Regions from separate parts of the Neisseria sp. HMSC067H09 genome, predicted to be linked through region 2. Evidence: riboswitches for the same ligand, from Rfam matches in the RefSeq annotation. Region 2 holds a riboswitch; the other holds the start of a gene.
What was found. A riboswitch is a leader RNA that binds a small molecule or an ion and turns the genes downstream of it on or off. The one in region 2 is predicted to bind thiamine pyrophosphate.
Positions count from the first base shown of each region.

Region 1 (6,437 bases), on a different contig from region 2:
ATGGTTTTGCTCCTACTGAAGTGGCTATTTCCGGTGTATTGCACGAATACTCTACTGTTGATGGCGTTCAAGAAGATGTCGTCGATATTTTGTTGAATGTCAAAGGTATTGTATTTAAGCTGCATGGGCGTGGCCAAGTTCAGTTAACTTTGAAAAAGTCAGGGGCCGGTGCAGTAGTTGCCGGTGATATCGAATTGCCACATGATGTGGAAATTTTAAATCCTGAGCATATTATTTGTCATTTGGCCGAGAATGGTCAAATTGAGATGGAAATCAAAGTTGAGCAGGGGCGTGGCTATCAATCTGTTTCCGGTCGTCGTGTTGTGCGCGATGAAAACCGCCAGATTGGTGCAATTCAGTTGGATGCGAGCTTTTCGCCCATCAGTCGTGTTAGCTTTGAAGTTGAACCTGCACGCGTAGAGCAGCGTACGGATTTAGATAAATTGGTTTTGGATATTGAAACTGATGGTTCTATTGATCCTGAAGAAGCTGTACGTAGTGCCGCTCGTATTTTAATTGATCAAATGTCTATCTTTGCTGATTTGCAAGGTACTCCAGTAGAAGAAGTTGAAGAAAAAGCTCCTCCTATTGATCCTATCCTGCTGCGTCCGGTAGATGATTTGGAATTAACTGTGCGTTCAGCTAATTGTCTGAAAGCTGAAGATATTTATTATATCGGCGATTTGATTCAACGTACTGAAACAGAGCTTCTTAAAACTCCGAATTTGGGTCGTAAATCTTTGAATGAAATCAAAGAAGTGTTGGCATCTAAAGGCTTGACACTAGGTTCCAAATTGGAAGCTTGGCCGCCTGTAGGCTTAGAAAAGCCGTAAGTTTGAAGATTAAAGGATAATGACATGCGTCATCGTAATGGTAACCGCAAATTAAACCGTACAAGCAGCCATCGTGCTGCAATGCTGCGTAATATGGCGAACTCATTGTTGGCTCACGAGACTATTGTGACAACTTTGCCTAAAGCTAAAGAATTGCGCCGCGTAGTAGAACCCTTGATTACATTGGGTAAAAAACCTTCCTTGGCAAACCGTCGTTTGGCATTTGACCGCACTCGTGATCGTGATGTTGTGGTTAAATTGTTTGATGAATTGGGTCCTCGCTTTGCTACCCGAAATGGTGGCTATGTTCGTGTGCTGAAGTATGGTTTCCGAAAAGGCGATAATGCCCCATTAGCACTCGTTGAATTGGTTGATAAAGCTGATAATACAGTTAGCGAATAATTGCTTCGGAATTAAGTGTCATCCGCATTGCGGATGACATTTTTTATTGGTAATTCAAGATGTTGAATTGCATGCTATAAATTATTTTTTAGTTTAGGTAATTATTTATTTATCGTTATTTGTTTGTGTTTGAAGTTTTTCATTTTCGTGTTTTGAAACAAATTTCTTTAATAGAGCGTTTCATTTGGACAAAGTGCCAAGATTGATTTGGAAAATTACTTTTTTAAAGTATTTTACTTCATGAAAACTTGTATTTTCAGACGATCTTTTGCCAAAATAAACAAATCTGTATAAACTTCATATTTTTCTTGTCGGAGTGCTGCTTGTTCCCGCAAACAGCTGAGACCGCAACAGCGGAATCCGTAGAACCTGTCGGGGTAATGCCTGCGTAGGAAACAAGCTGTCAAACGCCTGAAAAGGCTTCCGTTCCCTTTCCCGCATTTCCCGCTATTCGGTGGATTCCGCTTCCGTCTTATCTTTCGTCTTCCCGACTGCACAATACTACAAAGGAATCCACCATGCCCCGTATCGCCATTCTCGGCGGCGGCCTCTGCGGCCGTCTGACTGCCTTACAACTTGCAGAACAAGGTTTATCGGTTGCCCTCTTTGACAAAGGCGGGCGCAAAAGCGAACACGCCGCCGCTTATGTTGCCGCCGCCATGCTCGCGCCTGCTGCGGAAGCGGTCGAAGCTACGCCTGAAGTCATCAAACTGGGCAGACAGAGCATTCCGCTTTGGCGCAACATCAAAGGTCGTCTGAAAACGCCGACCATGATGCAGGAAAACGGCAGCCTGATTGTGTGGCACGGGCAGGACAAGCCATTATCCAGCGAGTTCGTCCGCCATCTCAAACGCGGCGGCGTAGCGGATGACGAAATCGTCCGTTGGCGCGCCGACGACATCGCCGAACGCGAACCGCAACTCGCAGGACGTTTTTCAGACGGCATCTACCTGCCGACCGAAGGCCAGCTCGACGGACGACAGATGTTGTCTGCACTTGCCGACGCTTTGGACGGGCTGAACGTCCCTTGCCATTGGGAACACGAATGCGTCCCCGAAGACCTGCAAGCCCAATACGACTGGCTGATCGACTGCCGCGGTTACGGTGCAAAAACCGCGTGGAACCAATCTCCCGGACACACCAGCACCCTGCGCGGCATACGCGGCGAAGTGGCGCGGGTTTATACGCCCGAAATCACGCTCAACCGCCCTGTACGCCTGCTCCACCCGCGTTATCCGCTCTACATCGCCCCGAAAGAAAACCACGTCTTCGTCATCGGCGCGACCCAAATCGAAAGCGAAAGCCAAGCCCCCGCCAGCGTGCGTTCCGGATTGGAACTCTTGTCCGCACTCTATGCCGTCCACCCCGCCTTCGGCGAAGCCGACATCCTCGAAATCGCCACCGGCCTGCGCCCAACGCTCAACCACCACAACCCCGAAATCCGTTACAGCCGCGCCCGACGCCTGATTGAAATCAACGGCCTTTTCCGTCACGGCTTCATGATTTCCCCCGCCGTAACCGCCGCCGCCGTCAGATTGGCAGTGGCACTGTTTGACGGAAAAGACGTGCCCGAACGTGATGAAGAAAGCGGTTTGGCGTATATTGAAAAATAAGTTTGAGGTCGTCTGAAAACGTCGCGCTATCCGTTTTATAAAGGTAACAATATGAATTTAGAAACTAAAATTCCGCCGCCGGCGATATGTTTTATTTGTGCGTTGTTGATGTACATCTCTGCCCAAGTGTCGGCGTTGGCCGGCATACTGCCGCGCTTTCCTATATTGCTGTCGGTTGTTTTGATGGTATTTGGGACGGCGTTGGGCGTATTAGGTGTGTGGGCGTTTCGCCGTGTGCGCACGACTGTCAGCCCGTTCAACCCCGAACAAACTGAACACTTTGTTTCAGACGGCGTGTACCGTTTCAGCCGCAACCCGATGTATGCGGGTATGGGCTGCTGGCTGGTCGCATGGGCGGGCTATTTGGCGCACCCGCTGCCATGGTTGTTTTTGGTTGCATTTGTTGCCTATATGACACGCTTTCAAATCATGCCCGAAGAACGCGTTTTGGCGCAGAAATTCGGTGCAGAGTACGAGTCTTACTGTCGGCGCGTTCGCCGTTGGTTATAAGAAGGGGGAGCTTCCAATCAAGTATCACCCGTCTTCTACTTTACGGCATGAATGTGAATACTCGATGTTTTCAGACGACCTCATCAGATGGCTATACCAGGCTCACTTTCATTAAACAATAAAACAAAAAGGAAAACGTCATGATTGAACAAGCAATAGGAAACCTGTCAGGTATCTTTTGGATTTTCCTGCTCGTCATTCCCCTGCTTCTTTTGAAAGCGCTGCTCCAAAACCCCAAAGTGAAAGGACGCATAGGCGAACGGGCAGTCCGTTCAGTAATCGGAAAAGATTTGGATGAAGAAACCTATATCGAATTTCATGATTTGATTATTCCGTCCCGCAGCGGCACGACGCAAATCGACCATATTTATGTTTCGGTTTTCGGGATATTTGTCATGGAAACCAAGAATTACACAGGTTGGATTTTCGGCAGCGAGAAGCAATCGAAATGGACACAAGTCGTCTATAAGCAGAAACACTACTTTCAAAATCCGTTGCGCCAGAATTACGCACACATCAAGGCATTATCCGAACTGCTGCAACTGCCGGAAGAAAAATTTCATTCGATGGTGGTTTTCCTCGGCGATTGTGAACTGAAAACGCAAATGCCGCCGAATGTCTGCCGTATCAGACAGGCAGCATCCTATATCAGACGTTTTCAGACGACCTTATTGCTGCCGCAGGAAATAGAAGCGGCAACTGCCGTGCTGTCTTCAAACGAATACCAAGCCGACGGCGAAAAACTGCGGGCGCATACCGAACGCCTGCAGGAACGCCATCAGCGATAACTTAAAAGGACACCCCATGACCTTCCCGCCCCTAAAATCCCCGCTCAAATTCTACGCCGTCGTTCCCACTGCCGATTGGGTGGAGCGCATGGTCAAAGCAGGTGCCGACACGGTGCAACTGCGCTGCAAAACCCTGCACGGTGATGAATTGAAACGCGAAATCGCCCGCTGCGTCGCCGCCTGTCGGGGCGGCCGCACGCAGCTTTTCATCAACGACCACTGGCGCGAGGCGATAGAAGCGGGCGCATACGGCGTGCATCTCGGACAGGAAGACATGGACACCGCCGACCTTGCCGCCATCGCCGCCGCCGGTTTGCGTTTGGGTTTGAGTACGCACTCCGTCGCCGAACTCGACCGCGCCCTGTCCGTACACCCCAGCTACGTCGCCAGCGGCGCGATTTTCCCGACCACGACCAAGCAAATGCCCACCGCCCCGCAAGGCTTGGATAAACTGCGCGAATATGTGAAACAGGCACGCGGCACGCCCGTCGTCGCCATCGGCGGCATCGATTTGAACAACGCCGAAGATGTGCTGGCAACCGGCGTTTCTTCACTCGCCGTCGTCCGCGCCGTTACCGAAGCGGAAAATCCCGAAGCGGTGGTTAAAGCGTTTCAGGCTTTGTGGGATGAATAAGGCCGTCTGAAAGCCAAATTTCAGACGACCTGCTCAATTAGGATATTCGATTGCTAGGATATTCGATTGCCGTCATTTCGGATGCTATACAGGCAGAAGCGGGTATAACGGCGCAAAGAATAATCGGCGAATTCAGTTGTCCCAGCCTTCCACCACCAGTTTGCCAATCATATCTCCGCGTTCCAGCATCTCATGTGCGCGGCGCAGGTTGGCGGCATTGATGCCGTGCAGGATTTGGGTGGCGGTCGGGCGGATGATGCCTTCGTCCACCAGCCGCGCGGTTTCGGCCAGGATTTCGCCCTGCCGTTCGATGTCTGCCGTTTCGCGCAGCGGACGGGTAAACATAAATTCCCAATGCAACGACAGGCTTTTGCCTTTGAGCGGGTTCACGTCCAACGTTTCGGGGTCGTCAATCAGTGCGATTCTGCCTTGCGGGGCGATGAGTTCCACGATTTGCGGCAGATGGCGGTCGGTATGGTTGGTGGAAAAAACAAACGACGGCGCGCCGATATTTAACGCGGCAACCCGTTCCGCCATGTTTTCATGATGGTTGATGACGAAATCCGCGCCCAGTTCCTTCACCCACGCGCGGCTTTCGGGGCGGGAAGCGGTGGCGATGACCTGAATGTCGGTCAGCTTTTTCAGCAACTGGATGGCAAGCGAGCCGACTCCGCCTGCGCCGCCGACTAAGAGCAGCGCATTGGCGCCGCCTGCCACGGGTTTGTTGACGTCCAAGCGGTCGAACAGCGTTTCCCATGCGGTAATCGCCGTCAGTGGCAGCGCGGCGGCTTGGGCAAAATCCAGCGAACGCGGCTTTTTGGCGGCAATGCGCGCGTCCACTGCCTGTAATTGAGCGTTCGAACCTTGGCGGTTGATGGCGCCCGCGTAATACACTTCGTCGCCGACTTTGAAATGCCGCACTTCGCTGCCGACCGCCTGAACGATGCCTGCCGCGTCGTAACCCAATACGCGGTACTGCCCTGCCGCAGGCGTATGCGCCGCCCGAACTTTCACATCGACAGGATTGACTGAAACCGCCTGCACGGCAACCAAAATATCGTGCGGCCGCAGTTCGGGTTCGGGCATTTCGATGTCGAGCAGGGCTTCAGGGTTGGAAACGGGCAAAGGGCGGTTGAAACCGATGGCTTTCATAATGTTCTCCTGTTAGGTCGTCTGAAAGCGTGTATCATGCGCCTGAAGCACACCATTAACAAGAACGCACTTATTTTTCAGATAGTTACATAAAGGATACTGCCATGCCCCGCACACCGCACCCAAGCTACGACTGTGCCGAAGGCTGCTCGGTGGAAGCTGCGCTTTCCGTCATCGGCGGCAAATGGAAAGGCACGATACTCTACCGCCTGCACACGGACGGCACACTGCGCTTCAACCAAATCCGCCGCATCCTGCCCGATGTGTCGCAACGCACGCTGACCGCGCAACTGCGCGCATTGGAGGCCGACGGCATCATTTTGCGTACTGTGTATCCCGAAGTCCCACCGCGTGTGGAATACCGCCTGACCGACTACGGCAAAACGCTTGCGCCTGTGCTGACGGCATTGAAGGAATGGGGCGACGGATTCAAGCAAGAGCAGGCGCATCGCGAATAAAGAAACTTATAGTGGCTTAACTTTAAACCGGTACGGCGTTGCCTCGC
Region 1 is NZ_KV814937.1:7,966-14,402, reverse strand. It holds gene HMPREF2954_RS08935 (DNA-directed RNA polymerase subunit alpha) at 1-833, shown strand, start outside; gene rplQ (50S ribosomal protein L17) at 858-1,235, shown strand; TPP riboswitch at 1,538-1,647, shown strand; gene HMPREF2954_RS08925 (FAD-dependent oxidoreductase) at 1,754-2,848, shown strand; gene HMPREF2954_RS08920 (methyltransferase family protein) at 2,900-3,358, shown strand; gene HMPREF2954_RS08915 (nuclease-related domain-containing protein) at 3,499-4,146, shown strand; gene thiE (thiamine phosphate synthase) at 4,163-4,780, shown strand; gene HMPREF2954_RS08905 (zinc-binding alcohol dehydrogenase family protein) at 4,913-5,932, opposite strand; gene HMPREF2954_RS08900 (winged helix-turn-helix transcriptional regulator) at 6,037-6,390, shown strand.
Region 1: linked by a shared signal. The riboswitch ahead of HMPREF2954_RS08925 (FAD-dependent oxidoreductase) and the one ahead of thiC (phosphomethylpyrimidine synthase ThiC) in region 2 are both predicted to bind thiamine pyrophosphate.

Region 2 (6,437 bases):
TTTTTTGTCTTCAAATTTGGCACCGGTTACACGCAGTTTGTCCGCGTTGATGACGATGATGTAGTCGCCGGTGTCAACGTGGGGGGTGTATTCAGGTTTGTGCTTGCCACGCAGACGGTGTGCGACTTCGGCTGCAACGCGACCCAGAACTTTGTCTTGGGCGTCGATAACGAACCATTCGCGCTTCACCTCGTGGGGTTTCGCTGAAAAGGTTTTCATAGTGGAAATCCAGATAGATATAGAAAGTTGTGAATTTTAAAGATGGGATTGGCTTTTGTCAATCGGATTGGGGTCGTCTGAAAGTGTTTTTTCTATGATGGCGTTTTTATGCATTGGGAAATGTTGTTTTTAGGTTGGAAAACATTGCTGTTGATTCAAAATATCGGGATATGTTTTTTGATTTTAAGTTTGGTTTTTCAGACGACGTCGAAGCCGATGATAAATGAAAGCCATGCCGCAATCGGGCATGGCTTGATATGGGAATCCCCGCGAGAGCCGTTTTGGCTGAATCCGCTTGAACCTTGTTGACAAGGCGGTCACCTCGGGCAGTTTCGGGTGCATCTAAGGATAGACGCTCGCGCCCACTGCAACTCCCGGCAACCTTAAGCGAACTTATTGGTTCAAAGGAATATATGCCTTCGCGGACACCGCAGGGAAAAAGAAAAATCAGTTTTGTTCCAACCGCGCCAAAGCTTTTTGGCAGGCGTTGTTCATGTCGGTTATTTTACGCTCAAATTCACCTATTGCCAAATCGTCTTTGAGTGTGATTTTAAGGAGGTCGTGGACAACGTTGAGCGCGGTCATAATGGCGATTTTATCACTGCCGACAATGCGTCCGCTCTCTTTGATGGCGGCACTTTTTTTGTTGAGCATATCAACAGCTTGGAGCAGGGTATCTTTTTCTTCACTCGGGGTGTTGATGGTGAAATTGACATTCATGATGTCGAGGCTGACTTGTTCGATACTCATGGCGTGTCCTTATGATTGCGTTTCTTGCGGCAGGCGGGAAATGAGCTGGCGGATTTTTTCTGCAGTCTGCCCCAACGCGCTGCGGTATTGTTCTTTTTCGGCATTAAGATTGTCGATTTTGCCTTGAAGGTCTTCTTTGAGTTTGCCGACTTGCACGAGCAACGCTTCGCTCAATTCGTCAACGGCGGCTTCGTGTTCGCGCTTTTGTTGTTCATGCTCGAGCTTGAGGCGGTCGATTTCTTCATTAAGGCGGCGGTTTTCACCAACAAGGGTTTCAAATTTTTGGGCCAGCTGGTAAACGCTGACTTCCAAGGTGTCGAGTGATTGATTCATGTATAGGCTTCCGTATTGCCGCATGGTGGCAGGCGGTCAGGATATTAGGATGATGATGCAGGGATGTCAATCGCTGCCGAATCTTGAGGTCGTCTGAAACTTTTTAGCTTGATGTTTTCAGACGACCTTTGCCGTTCGATCTTACTCAAAGCGCGCGCTGCGCTCCATGAGCCTTTCTGCCACTTGCTGCGGGGTCATTTCCTTGCGGATGAGTTGCAGCAGGGTTTGGGTAATGGGCATATCGATTTGGTATTTCACAGCGGTGTTAAACACTTCTTCGATGGTGCTGACGCCCTCGGAAACATGGCCGATTTCCACTAACACTTGATGCAGTTCTTTGCCTTCTGCCAAACCCAAACCGACACGGCGGTTGCGCGAAAGCGCGCCGGTACAGGTCAGGATAAGGTCGCCGATGCCGGCAAGCCCCATCATGGTTTTGGGCTGCGCACCCATAGCCATGGCAAGACGGGTAATCTCGGCGAGACCGCGCGTCACCAGCGCCGCACGCGCATTGAGCCCGTATTCGAGACCGTCGGAAAGACCGGTGGCGATTGCCATCACGTTTTTGACGGCACCGCCGACAGCCACGCCGATAACGTCCGTGCTGCCGTAAAGGCGCATTACGTTGGTGTTGAGTTGCGGCACCAATTCCTCAATCCATTCCTGATTTTCTGAGGCGACAACCACGGCGCAAGGCAGTTGTTTGGCGAGTTCTTGGGCAAAGCTCGGACCTGACAGCACGCCGATTTTTTTGTTCTCAGGCAATACTTCTTTCAATACTTGGAAGGTCAATAGCCCTGTGTCTTGTTCAAAGCCTTTGCAGGCGGCAAGGACAGGGATATGGTCGGCATTGTGTTGTTTGAGGAGTTCTGCGCTGCTTCTCAAACCTGCGACAGAAGTTACGACAAGGACGAGCCCGCTGTCTTTGAGTGCATCACCCAAATCAGCGTAAACGGTTAAGGATTCAGGGAAAGGGAAACCGGGCAAGCCGTGTTTGTTTTCACGTTCTGCCTGCAATGTACGGACTTGTTCGGGATTGCGTGTCCAAAGGGCGACTTCGTTGCCGTGGCGGGCAAAGTGCAGGGCAAGGGCTGTACCCCAAGAACCTGCGCCGATGACGGTGATTTTCATTGTATGTCTTCCAACGGTAAATTGTCGTTTAATTTAAACCAATCGGCTTGGCAGTGCAAGCGATAGAGACCTATTCAACATGAAAAACGCATGGAGATGTAGGCAGCTATCGCATATATTGCCTATCACTATTGAAAAATTGATGTTGATTTACAGCAAAGGTCGAACCGTACTTACCGTCTATACTTCAGGGATAAAAAAGCCGGACATATCAAACGGACGCAAATAAAGCGAAATACCACTCCCTATTTTCGTCCGCCATCCATCACGGCAATTAACGGAAACGGTACTTATTCATAATAATATCCACTACAAAAAAGGAACACGCCATGAACTACCGCAACACCCGACTACTCCTGTCGCTTGCCGTTTTATCCGCATTGGCCGCCTGTGGCGGACAGGAAAGCAAGGAACAAAAACCTGCTTCCGCCCCGACCGAAGCCTCTGCCGTTCAGACGACCCCTGACGCTGCTTCGGCTGCCTCAGCAGCGTCGTCCCAAGCCGCCGTTGACAGCAATGCTTCTCCTGAAGATCAAGAGCTGCTCAAACGCGCACAAGGCATCTTCAAACCGCTGCCGAGTGCCGAAGAAATGCAGAAACTGCGCCCGTTTACTGAAGAACAAGTCAAACTCGGCCATCAATTATGATGGTATGAGCCACGCCTCTCCAAAGGCAATACCGTAAGCTGCAACTCCTGCCACAACCTCGCCACCGCAGGCGTGGACAACCTGCCGACCAGCCAAGGTCATAAAGGACAGTTCGGCGGACGCAACTCCCCGACCGCTTTAAACGCCGCCTTGCTCGGCATGCAGTTCTGGGACGGCCGCGCGGCCGACGTTGAAGAGCAAGCCGGCGGACCGTTGGTGAACCCTGTGGAAATGGCAAACGACTCACAAGAAGCAGCCGCTGCCAAAATTGCCAAAATCCCCGAATATCAAGAACTGTTTAAAACCGCCTTCCCCGAAGACGGCGCAGTTTCCTTCAAAAACATTACCGCCGCACTGGGCGCATTCGAACGCACCCTGCTGACACCGACCAAATGGGATGACTACCTCAAAGGCAACGTCAACGCCCTGAACGAGCAAGAGCGCAAAGGCGTGCGCGCCTTTATGGACAACGGCTGTATCGCCTGCCACAGCGGCGTCAACCTCGGCGGCGCAACCTTCCAAAAATTCGGTTTGGTTGAAGGACCGTACTGGAAATTCATCGAAGATCCGAAACACGACAAAGGCCGTGCCGACGTAACCAAAAAAGCTGAAGACGAATTCTTCTTCCGCGTACCAGGCTTGCGCAACGTCGCCAAAACTTATCCATATTTCCACAACGGCAGCGTTTGGGAATTGGACAAAGCTGTTACCATCATGGGTAAAGCGCAGCTGGGTAAAGACCTGACTCCGGAAGAAACTGAAAACATCGTTGCCTTCCTGAAAACACTGTCCGGCAGCGTTTCCGACTCCGCCCGCACCATGCCCGAACTGCCTTTGTCTGCGCCGATGGAATCCCATCCGAACAATAAATAAGCGGTAGATTTAGGGTAACGGAACCCGTTATCCTAAATTTGTGCCATACCAAACGTCGTCTGAAAAAGTTGTCCTGCTTTTCAGACGACGTTTCGATTTATGGAAACACAATATAGCTATCCCCTCGATATTCAAGCAATTCATTCCTTAAAATACCGATGTCAATCCTGTTAAGATTTCCAATAAACCCCAATCGTGGTTTATAATCCTTCTCTTACGAAACAGGGGTGCTGCCTGATGTTCAGGCGGCTGAGAAATACCCTTTACACCCGATCGGGATAATACCTGCGTGGGGAGTTTTCACGGATTCTGTCTTTCAGACGACCTTTTTTGATATGGGGTCGTCTGAAAAAGCAAAACGCTCCTGTTTCTTCTTTTCAAACGAGAAAACAGGAGCATTTTTTATGACTACGCCAAAGAAAACCGCCAAAACCTCCGGCAACGAAGCGCGTGAGCTTGCCGACTTGAGCGAAGACATCGGCATCCGCTTCAAATATCCGAACTCGGAACGCGTGTATCTGCAAGGCAGCCGCGACGACATCCGCGTGCCTTTGCGCGAAATCCGTCAAGACGACACCTACACGGCGCAAGGCACGGAAGCCAACCCGCCGATTCCCGTCTATGACACCAGCGGCGTATACGGCGATCCGGCGGCACACATCGACCTGAAACAAGGTTTGCCGCACGTCCGCACCGCATGGCTGGACGAACGCGGCGATACAGAAATCCTGCCCAAGCTTTCCAGCGAATACGGCATCGAACGCGCGCACGACCCGCAAACCGCCCATCTGCGTTTCAACCAAATCACCCGCCCACGCCGCGCCAAAGCAGGCAGAAACGTAACCCAGCTCCATTATGCACGCCAAGGCATCATCACGCCCGAAATGGAATTTGTCGCCATACGCGAACGCATGAAGCTGGACGAACTTTTCAGACGACCCGAATACGCCAAGCTCTTGAAACAGCACGCAGGGCAAAGTTTCGGCGCGAACATCCCGACCCATCCCGACCAAATCACACCCGAATTCGTGCGCCGAGAAATCGCCGCCGGACGCGCGATTATCCCTGCCAACATCAACCACCCCGAACTCGAACCGATGATTATCGGCCGCAACTTCCGCGTCAAAATCAACGGCAACTTGGGCAATTCCGCCGTAACCTCCAGCCTGACCGAAGAAGTCGAAAAAATGGTGTGGTCGCTGCGTTGGGGCGCAGACACGATTATGGATTTGTCCACAGGCGCGCACATCCACGAAACGCGCGAATGGATTATCCGCAACGCGCCCGTCCCCATCGGCACCGTGCCCATCTATCAGGCTTTGGAAAAAACCGGAGGCATCGCCGAAGATTTGACTTGGGATTTGTTCCGCGACACCTTAATCGAGCAGGCGGAACAAGGCGTGGACTATTTCACCATACACGCGGGCGTGTTGCTGCGCTATGTGCCGATGACCGCCAACCGCCTCACCGGCATCGTATCGCGTGGCGGTTCCATCATGGCGAAATGGTGCCTCGCCCATCATCAGGAAAACTTCCTCTACACGCATTTCGACGAAATCTGCGAAATCATGAAAGCCTACGACGTGTCGTTCAGCCTCGGCGACGGCCTGCGCCCCGGCTGCATTGCCGATGCCAACGACGAATCCCAATTTGCCGAGCTGCACACCTTGGGCGAATTGACCGCCAAAGCGTGGGAACACGACGTACAAGTCATGATCGAAGGCCCCGGCCATGTCCCGTTGCAACGCGTCAAAGAAAACATGACCGAAGAGCTGCAACACTGCTTTGAAGCGCCTTTCTACACACTCGGCCCGCTCGTTACCGACATCGCCCCCGGCTACGACCACATCACTTCGGGCATAGGCGCGACCAATATCGGCTGGTACGGCACAGCCATGCTCTGCTACGTTACCCCGAAAGAGCATCTCGGCCTGCCCGACAAAGAAGACGTGCGCACCGGCATCATCACCTACAAACTCGCCGCCCACGCCGCCGACCTTGCCAAAGGCTGGCCGGGCGCACAGTTGCGCGACAACGCCCTGAGCAAGGCGCGTTTCGAGTTCCGCTGGCGCGACCAATTCCGCTTAAGCCTCGACCCCGAACGCGCCGAAAGCTTCCACGACGAAACCCTGCCCGCCGAAGGCGCGAAAATCGCCCACTTCTGCTCAATGTGCGGCCCCAAATTCTGCTCGATGAAAATCACGCAGGAAGTGCGCGACTACGCTGACAAGCAAAAAGCCCAACGGCAGGGCATGGAGGAAAAAGCGGTCGAGTTTGTGAAGAAAGGGGCTGAGATTTACAGTTGATAAAAAGGTCGTCTGAAAAGTTTTCAGACGACCTTTTGGTTTTATTGGAAACCTGAAATTTTGGGTATATAAACCGATCTGCTTCATTTTTGCTGCAGTACCTATCCTCCGCAGCTATTCTCAGACAGGCAGGAATTCATCAAAATTCCAAGAAACAGGTATTTGAAAAAGGTTTCCG
Region 2 is NZ_KV814946.1:57,904-64,340, reverse strand. It holds gene rplM (50S ribosomal protein L13) at 1-219, opposite strand, end outside; RNA gene ssrS (6S RNA) at 480-659, opposite strand; gene HMPREF2954_RS10250 (cell division protein ZapA) at 667-969, opposite strand; gene HMPREF2954_RS10245 (hypothetical protein) at 979-1,302, opposite strand; gene HMPREF2954_RS10240 (NAD(P)H-dependent glycerol-3-phosphate dehydrogenase) at 1,444-2,433, opposite strand; partial or broken gene HMPREF2954_RS10235 (cytochrome-c peroxidase) at 2,763-3,953, shown strand; TPP riboswitch at 4,167-4,266, shown strand; gene thiC (phosphomethylpyrimidine synthase ThiC) at 4,358-6,259, shown strand.